Regions from separate parts of the Streptomyces sp. NPDC060002 genome, predicted to be linked through region 1. Evidence: riboswitches for the same ligand, from Rfam matches in the RefSeq annotation. Region 1 holds a riboswitch; the other holds the start of a gene.
The links. A riboswitch is a leader RNA that binds a small molecule or an ion and turns the genes downstream of it on or off. The one in region 1 is predicted to bind glycine.

Region 1 (4,206 bases):
TGCGCCAGGTCCAGGCCGAGGATCGTGTCGCCGGGCTGGGCCAGCGCGAACAGGGCCGCCTGGTTGGCCGAGGCACCCGAGTGGGGCTGGACGTTGGCGTACTCGGCGCCGAACAGCTCCTTGACCCGGTCGATCGCGATCTGCTCGGCCACGTCGACGTGCTCGCAGCCGCCGTAGTAGCGGCGGCCGGGGTAGCCCTCGGCGTACTTGTTGGTCAGGACCGAGCCCTGCGCCTCCATCACCGCGAGCGGAGCGAAGTTCTCCGAGGCGATCATCTCGAGCGTGGACTGCTGGCGGTTCAGCTCGGCGTCGACCGCGGCGGCGATCTCCGGGTCGAGCTCGTGCAGGGGCGTGTTCAGGACGGACATGCGACTACGACTCCTCAGCCGGCGGTGTAGGCGGTGTACTCGTCGGCGGTGAGCAGGTCGTCCTGCTCACCCGCCGTGCGTACCTTGAACAGCCATCCGCCCTCGAACGGGGCGGAGTTCACCAGCGCCGGGTCGTCGACGACGTCCTGGTTGACCTCGACGATCTCGCCGGAGACCGGCGCGTACAGCTCGCTGACCGACTTGGTCGACTCCAGCTCGCCGCAGGTCTCGCCCGCGGTCACCGTGACACCGACCTCGGGGAGCTGGACGAAGACCACGTCGCCGAGCGCGTTGGCCGCGTGCTCCGTGATGCCGACCGTCGAGACGCCGTCCTCGGCGACCGACAGCCACTCGTGCTCCTTGCTGTAGCGCAGCTGCTGGGGGTTGCTCATGGCTTGAATTCTCCTGTACGCGGGAGGGTGCTGGTGAATGGGGGACTGCTGTAAACGCACGTGAGCAGCGGAAATGTGCGCAGGGTCACGTGCGGGTGGGCGTCAACGCGCCCAGTGTCTACTTCTGGCGCTTGTAGAACGGCAGCGCCACGACCTCGTACGGCTCGTGGCTGCCTCGGATGTCCACGCCGACGCCCGTGGTCCCGGGCGCCGCGTGGGCGGCGTCGACGTACGCCATCGCGATCGGCTTGCCGAGGGTGGGGGAGGGGGCGCCCGAGGTGACCTCGCCGATCACCTCGCCGCCGGCGACCACGGCGAACCCGGCGCGCGGGACCCGGCGGCCCTCGGCGACCAGGCCCACGAGGACCCGCGGGGGCTGCGAGGCGGCGCGCCCGGCGGCCGCCTCCAGCGCCGTACGCCCGACGAAGTCGCCGTCCTTGTCGAACTTCACCACCCGGCCGAGTCCCGCGTCGAACGGGGTGAGGGAGGTGCTCAGCTCGTGCCCGTACAGCGGCATGCCCGCCTCCAGGCGGAGCGTGTCCCGGCAGGACAGACCGCAGGGCACCAGCCCGACGCCCTCGCCCGCCTTCGTCAGCGCCTGCCACAGCTCGACGGCGTGCTCCGGCCGCACGAACAGTTCGAAGCCGTCCTCGCCGGTGTAGCCGGTGCGCGCGATCAGCGCGGGGACGCCGGCGACGGTGCCGGGCAGGCCGGCGTAGTACTTCAGGCCGTCCAGGTCGGCGTCCGTGACGGCCGCGAGGATTGCGGGGGACTCGGGGCCCTGCACGGCGATCAGCGCGTAGGCGTCGCGGTCGTCGCGGACCTCCGCGTCGAAGCCCTCGGCGCGCTCGGTCAGCGCGTCCAGCACGACCTGCGCGTTGGAGGCGTTGGCCACCACCATGAACTCGGTCTCGGCGAGCCGGTAGACGATCAGGTCGTCCAGGATGCCGCCGTCCGCCCGGCAGATCATGGTGTAGCGGGCGCGGCCGGCCTTGACCGCCCCGATGTTGCCCACCAGGGCGAAGTCGAGGAGGGCGGCGGCCTGCGGGCCGGTGACGGTGATCTCGCCCATGTGCGAGAGGTCGAAGAGCCCGGCCCGCGTGCGGACGGCGTGGTGCTCGTCGCGCTCGGAGCCGTAGCGCAGGGGCATGTCCCAGCCGGCGAAGTCCGTCATCGTCGCGCCGAGCGCGCGATGCGCGGCGTCGAGGGCGGTGTGGCGTTGTTCGGTGGGGGCGTTGCTGCTCATCGGACGTTCGTCTCCCAAGGCATGACGGCGAGGTCTTTCCTCCCCATCTGTCATCGGAACCTGAGAGGTTCGTCGTGACCGCGCGAACGCCGGTCCCGACTTGCACCTTGGGTGGAGCCACTGGAGACAGCGGCCCGCTTTTCAGATGTGCCTCGCCCGCGCGGTAACGGGGCCTGAGAGATTCAAGGGAGGGACTTGCTCCTTCGGCGCCCCAGCGAAACTGCTGCTGAGGACTCTCCCGCGCGGATTCAAACGGCCGGTATGCAGTTGGCGCGGCCATCATTGCACGGCTCGCCCCGATCACGGCAGGCCGCATCTGTAACCGGCTTGTGTCGGTACGCGCACGAAAACGCCGGGCGCGGCGCATTACCTTCTCTTTACGCTCGGTGGGGATGAGGACACCATCTGACCCCAGGGGAGGACGATCACGGTGAACAGGACGACCAGGGCGAGGTCCACGGCATTCGCGACCGGCTCGGCGATCGCGCTGCCCGCGCAGCCCGTCGCCCCGGCCCGGGAGGGGTGCGGTCCGCAGCCGGCGCCCGTCGTCCGCGACCTGCGCGAGCGAGCCGGCCGCAGCCCGCACGGCCTGCTCTTCGGCCCCCGTGACCTGGTCGTGGTCACCGGCCTGCCGGGCAGCGGCAAGTCCACGCTCATGCGGCGGACCGTGCAGGGCAGCCGCGTGGACTCCCAGGACACCCGGGACCGCTGGGATGCCCGCGCCCCCCGCTTCCTGCCCTACGGCCTCTACCGCCCCCTCGTCCGGCTCGCCCACTACGCCGGACTGCGCCGGGCGCTGCGCGGCGGTGCGGGCGTCGTCGTGCACGACTGCGGTACGCAGGTCTGGGTCCGTGACTGGCTGGCCCGCGAGGCCCGCCGCCGCGGCGGCACCCTCCACCTGCTGCTGCTGGACGTCGGCGCGGACACGGCACTGGAGGGGCAGCGCGAGCGCGGCCGGGGCGTCTCCCGGTACGCGTTCCTGCGCCACCGCCATGCCGCCGCCCGACTGGTGCGCTCGGTGGAGAAGGGCCGGCTGCCCGACGGCTGCGGCTCGGCGGTGCTGCTCGACCGCGCGGCGGCCGACGCGCTGCGCCGGATCGGTTTCACGGGCTGAGGGCTCGGGTGCGGCCCCCGGCACCCGCTAGCCTTTCAGCCACAGCGAAGTGAGCGGTTCTCAGCAGGCGGTAGGCAGATGGAATTCCCCCCGGCGAACTTTCCGACGGACTTCTCCGCGGACTTTCCGGCGCAGGCACACCCCCATCCGCACGGCGGATGGCCCGGCAACGAGCTGGAGGAGGTGCTCTCCGTCTCCCTCGGCGTGCCGGGAGCCGGCGGCCGGATCGTCGAGGTGCTCGGGCGCAGCTTCGTCTGGGTGCCGCTGCCCGGCGGCGGCGGCCCGCGCAGCGGTCCCCTCGACCTGCCCACGATGGAGCTCGAGGGCCAGGTGTACGTGCCGGTCTTCAGCTCCGAGGAGCAGTTCCGGCAGGTCGTCGGCTCGCACATGTCGTTCACGATCGCGCCGGCCGTGGAGTTCGCCCGGGGGCTGCCCCCGCAGGTGGGCATCCTGGTCAACCCGGACGGCGTGGTCGGCGTCCCGCTGCCGCCGCCCGCGGTGGCCGAGCTCTGCCGGGCGGGCCGCACCTCGCTGGACGGCACCGCGGCCGGCGGCCGGGTCCGCCTCTACGAGCCCGACTGGCAGGACGACCCGATGGACTTCCTGGCCGCGGCCTCGGCGGAGTTCGAGGCCACGGGCGTGGTCCGCACGGCCCGCCGCTGCCTGGCCGCCATCGAGACGGCGGACCCGGTGATGTTCGTGGGCGTGGAACTCTCCCCGTGGGAGGGCGACCTGCGCGCCCTTCCCCTGGAGGCCCTCGGCAGGGCCCTGACGAGGGCGGCCGCCCCCTGGCCGGTCAACCTGGTCCTCCTGGACGTGGCCCAGGACCCGGTGGCCGACTGGATGCGGGAGCGGGTCCGCCCCTTCTACACGAGGGACCGGTGAACCCTCCTCAGGGGCGCGGGGCCGCACCCGTATGCGGCTCCGCCGCGGGGCGCGCCCGGCCACGCCCGATCGGCAGCCCGAAGATCACAGCAAGCACGAGCTCTCCATGGCCGGACCGGCGGAGCGCCTAAGCTGGGCTCCGACGCGGGGCAACTTCTCGAAGGGGCGATAAAAAGTGAGCGCTGGCACTGCCGCGACCGG
Region 2 (4,206 bases), on a different contig from region 1:
GCGCCCACGATCCTGCATCTCGACATGGATGCCTTCTTCGCGCAGGCGGAGCAGGCCTCCAAGCCGAGCCTGCGCGGGAAAGCCGTGGTCGTGGGCGGTCTGGGGCCCCGCGGAGTGGTCGCGACCGCCTCCTACGAGGCGCGGGTCTTCGGAGTGAACTCGGCGATGCCCATGGCCCAGGCGCGCCGGCGGGCTCCGAACGCCGCGTACCTGGTTCCGCGTTTCGCGTTCTACCGGTCGATCAGCGAGCAGGTCATGGGGCTGCTGCGGGCGCTGTCGCCGCTGGTGGAGCCGCTGAGTCTGGACGAGGCCTTCGTGGACCTGGATGCCGGGGGAGCGGCCTGGGACAGCGAGTCGGCTCGGCTGGCGGGGATCAGGCTGCGCGCGGACATACGGGCCGTCACCGGGCTCACGGGTTCGGTGGGCCTGGCCTCCTGCAAGATGCTGGCGAAGATCGCCTCGGAGCAGGCGAAGCCCGACGGGCTGGTGCTCATCGAGCCGGGGACCGAGCGGGCCCTGCTCGGCCCGCTGTCGGTGCGGACCCTGCCGGGGGTGGGCCCGGCGACGGGGGACCATCTGCGGCGGGCCGGGATCACCACGATCGACGAGATCGCCGAGGCCGGTGAGGACGAGCTGGTGCGGCTGCTGGGCAAGGCGCACGGGCACGCGCTGTACGCCATGGCGCTGGCCCGGGACGACCGGCCCGTGGTGGCGGAGCGGGAGGCCAAGTCGGTGTCGGTCGAGGACACGTACGACGTGGACATCCATGACCGGGTCCGGGTGGAGCTGGAGGTGCAGCGGCTCGCGGACCGGTGTGTGCGCAGGCTGCGGGGGGCCGGTCTGTCCGGGCGGACCATCGTGCTGAAGGTGCGGCGGTACGACTTCTCCACGCTCACCCGGTCCGAGACCCTGCGTGGGCCCACCGACGATCCGACGGTGGTCCGGGAGGCGGCTGCCCGGTTGCTGGACTCGGTGGACACGACGGGCGGGGTCCGGCTTCTCGGGGTGGGCGTGAGCGGGCTGGCGGACTTCACGCAGGAGGATCTGTTCGCGCAGGCCGCCGAGGGCCGGGCGGACGGGTCCGAGGAGGAACCGGCCGACGAGCCCGTCGGCGAGGTGCCGGTGCCGGTCGAGCGCCAGTGGCGCCCAGGACACGACGTGCGGCATGCCGAGCTCGGACACGGATGGGTGCAGGGCAGCGGGTTGGGCCGGGTCACCGTGCGGTTCGAGACGCCCGAGTCGGAGCCGGGACGGGTACGCACTTTCAGGACCGACGATCCGGGACTGGAGCCGGCGGACCCGTTGCCGCTGGTGCGACGAGGACCTGATGGCGAGGGCGGGCCGGCGGCAGGAGCGCCGCATCCGGAGACGGAGTCGCCGACGGTGGAGACCGGGAACTCTGCGTGAGGCGGATCAGTTACACAGAGTGAAGCGGTTCGAAGTCCGGGGTGGGTCGGAGCGGTGGCGGTGTTCCGCGAGGTGACACCGGTGAGGGATGAGGAGCTGTGCATGAAGCTGCACGGAGGCCAGTTCGCGGACGCGGCCGGGGTGTCGCCGGAGCGCGAGGCCGAGATGCGCCGGGTGGTGGACCGGGTCACCCGGTGGGCCGGGAACCGGAGCGACGTGGTGGGGCTGCTGCTCGTCGGGGCCTTTGCGCGCGAGGCCGCGCGCCCCGATTCGGATGTGGACCTCGTGGTGTTGTCGACCGCGCCTGCCCGGTACGCCGAGGACGACGGGTGGGCGCGTGAGCTGGGCCTGGGGGAGGTCGTCCGGGTCCGGGAACGGGGGCCCGTCACCGAATGGCGGTATGTGACCGCCTCCGGTCTGGAGGTCGAGGTGGGCGTCGGCTCCGCCCACTGGGCGCGGACCGATCCGGTCGACGCCGGCACCCGAAGAGTCGTCACGGACGGCGCCCGGCCGCTGTACGACCCCGCCGGGATTCTCGGGGCGCTGATACGGGCCTGCGGTTGAGGGGCTCAGCTGTCGTCCGTGCCGGCCAGTCGGCCGAAGTCGTGGTCGGGGATAGGGGGAGGGGCGCCCACGTCGAGGCCGTAGTGGTGGTAGAGCTGGAGTTCCTGCTCCGGGGAGAGGTGGCGGCCCACGCCGAAGTCCGGTGCGTCCTTGATCAAGGCCCGGTCGAAGGGGATGTGCAGGGTGCCTTCGACCAGTTGGCTGGGCTCCAGGGGGACGAAGGCGTCGCGGGAGAACAGACCGGTGCGTATGGCCGCCCACTCCGGCACTCCGGTCGCGTCGTCGAGGTAGACCTCGTCGATGGTGCCGATCTTGGTGCCGTTGCGGTCGAACGCCTTGCGGCCGATCAGGTTGCGCGGATCGATGTCGGTCTGCACGGGCCCTCCACTTGGTCGCAACTCATCCGTAAGCACTACAAAAGAGCACATTGGGACGAGCGGCCACTCGAGCGACTCTCGTTGACCCCGCTGGTAGTCTGACAACGGCTGCTGACACCGCGCGGGAGAGTCCTCCGGACATCACCGGAGGCGCCGAAGGAGCAAATCCTCCCCGGAATCTCTCAGGCTCACGTACCGCACGGACGAGGTCACTCTGGAAAGCAGGGCGGGTGCCGACGGCGTCGACGGCTTCCGCTCTCACCGACGGTGAAAGCCGGGTACCCTCGGGCGCCCCGGTGAAGCTCTCAGGTTGAGATGACAGAGGGGGAGGCCGTCCGGGTACCCACCGTGGTGACCCTCGAAGGTCGTGTCAGACCAGGAGGCCTCCGTAATGACCGCCCATCGCATTCCGCTCGCAGAACTCGAGCAGGGAATTCCCTTCGAACAGCGCCACATCGGGCCCGACCTTGAGGCGCGGGCCAAGATGCTCGCACAGGTCGGCTACGGCTCGCTCGACGAGCTCACCGCCGCAGCGGTCCCGGATGTGATCAAGAACGCCGACACGCTGGACCTGCCGGGCGCGCGCACCGAGGCCGAGGTATTGGCCGAGCTGCGCTCGCTGGCCGACCGCAACCAGGTCCTCGACCCGATGATCGGACTCGGCTACTACGGGACGTTCACGCCGCCCGTCATCCTGCGCAACGTCATGGAGAACCCGGCCTGGTACACGGCCTACACGCCGTACCAGCCGGAGATCTCCCAGGGCCGGCTCGAGGCGCTGCTGAACTTCCAGACCGTGGTCGCCGATCTCACCGGGCTGCCGACCTCCGGCGCGTCGCTGCTCGACGAGGGCACGGCCGCCGCCGAGGCGATGGCGCTCTCCCGGCGCATGGGGAAGAACAAGAAGGGTCTCTTCCTCATCGACGCGGACGCGCTGCCGCAGACCATCGCCGTGATCGAGACCCGCGCCGAGCCGACGGGCGTGGAGATCGTCGTCGCCGACCTGAGCGACGGGATCCCGGCGGAGATCGCCGCGCGGGAGATCAACGGCGTACTCGTCCAGTACCCCGGCGCCTCCGGTGCCGTACGCGACCTGAAGGCGATCGTCGACCAGGCGCACGGGCTCGGCGCGCTCGTCACCGTCGCCGCGGACCTGCTCGCGCTGACGCTGCTGAAGTCGCCGGGCGAGCTGGGCGCGGACATCGCGGTCGGTACGACGCAGCGGTTCGGTGTGCCGATGGGGTTCGGCGGGCCGCACGCCGGTTACATGGCCGTCCGCGAGCAGTTCGCGCGCAGCCTGCCCGGGCGGTTGGTGGGCGTGTCGGTGGACGCCGACGGGCACAAGGCCTACCGGCTCGCACTCCAGACGCGTGAGCAGCACATCCGGCGGGAGAAGGCCACCAGCAACATCTGCACGGCGCAGGTGCTGCTGGCGGTCATGGCGGGGATGTACGCCGTCTACCACGGTCCCGACGGGCTGCGGGCGATCGCCCGGCGCACGCACCGGTACGCCTCGATCCTCGCCGCCGGGCTCGAGGCCGGCGGTGTCGAGGTCGTGCACGGGTCGTACTTCGACACGCTGACCGTGCGGGTGCCGGCGAAGGCCGCCGAGGTCGTCGCCGCCGCGCGGGAGCTCGGGGTCAACCTGCGCCTCGTCGACGCCGACCAGGTGTCGATCGCCTGCGACGAGACGACCGCTCGGGCGCAGGTGTCCGCCGTCTGGGCGGCCTTCGGGGTGGACGGGGACATCGAGTCGCTCGACGCGGCCACCGCCGACTCGCTGCCCGCCGGGCTGCTGCGGTCCGACGCGATACTGACGCACCCCGTCTTCCACCAGCACCGTTCCGAGACCGCGATG

Region 2: another riboswitch for glycine. It lies ahead of gcvP (aminomethyl-transferring glycine dehydrogenase); the one in region 1 lies ahead of gcvT (glycine cleavage system aminomethyltransferase GcvT).

What each region holds. Positions count from the first base shown of each region.
Region 1 covers NZ_JBHWUW010000023.1:81,824-86,029, reverse strand. The annotation lists gene glyA (serine hydroxymethyltransferase) at 1-368, opposite strand, end outside; gene gcvH (glycine cleavage system protein GcvH) at 383-760, opposite strand; gene gcvT (glycine cleavage system aminomethyltransferase GcvT) at 879-2,006, opposite strand; glycine riboswitch at 2,158-2,257, opposite strand; gene ACFWBD_RS21305 (AAA family ATPase) at 2,431-3,120, shown strand; gene ACFWBD_RS21300 (enhanced serine sensitivity protein SseB) at 3,199-4,005, shown strand.
Region 2 covers NZ_JBHWUW010000014.1:8,911-13,116, forward strand. The annotation lists gene ACFWBD_RS15260 (DNA polymerase IV) at 1-1,407, shown strand, start outside; gene ACFWBD_RS15265 (nucleotidyltransferase domain-containing protein) at 1,510-1,971, shown strand; gene ACFWBD_RS15270 (PRC-barrel domain-containing protein) at 1,977-2,348, opposite strand; glycine riboswitch at 2,461-2,556, shown strand; gene gcvP (aminomethyl-transferring glycine dehydrogenase) at 2,740-4,206, shown strand, end outside.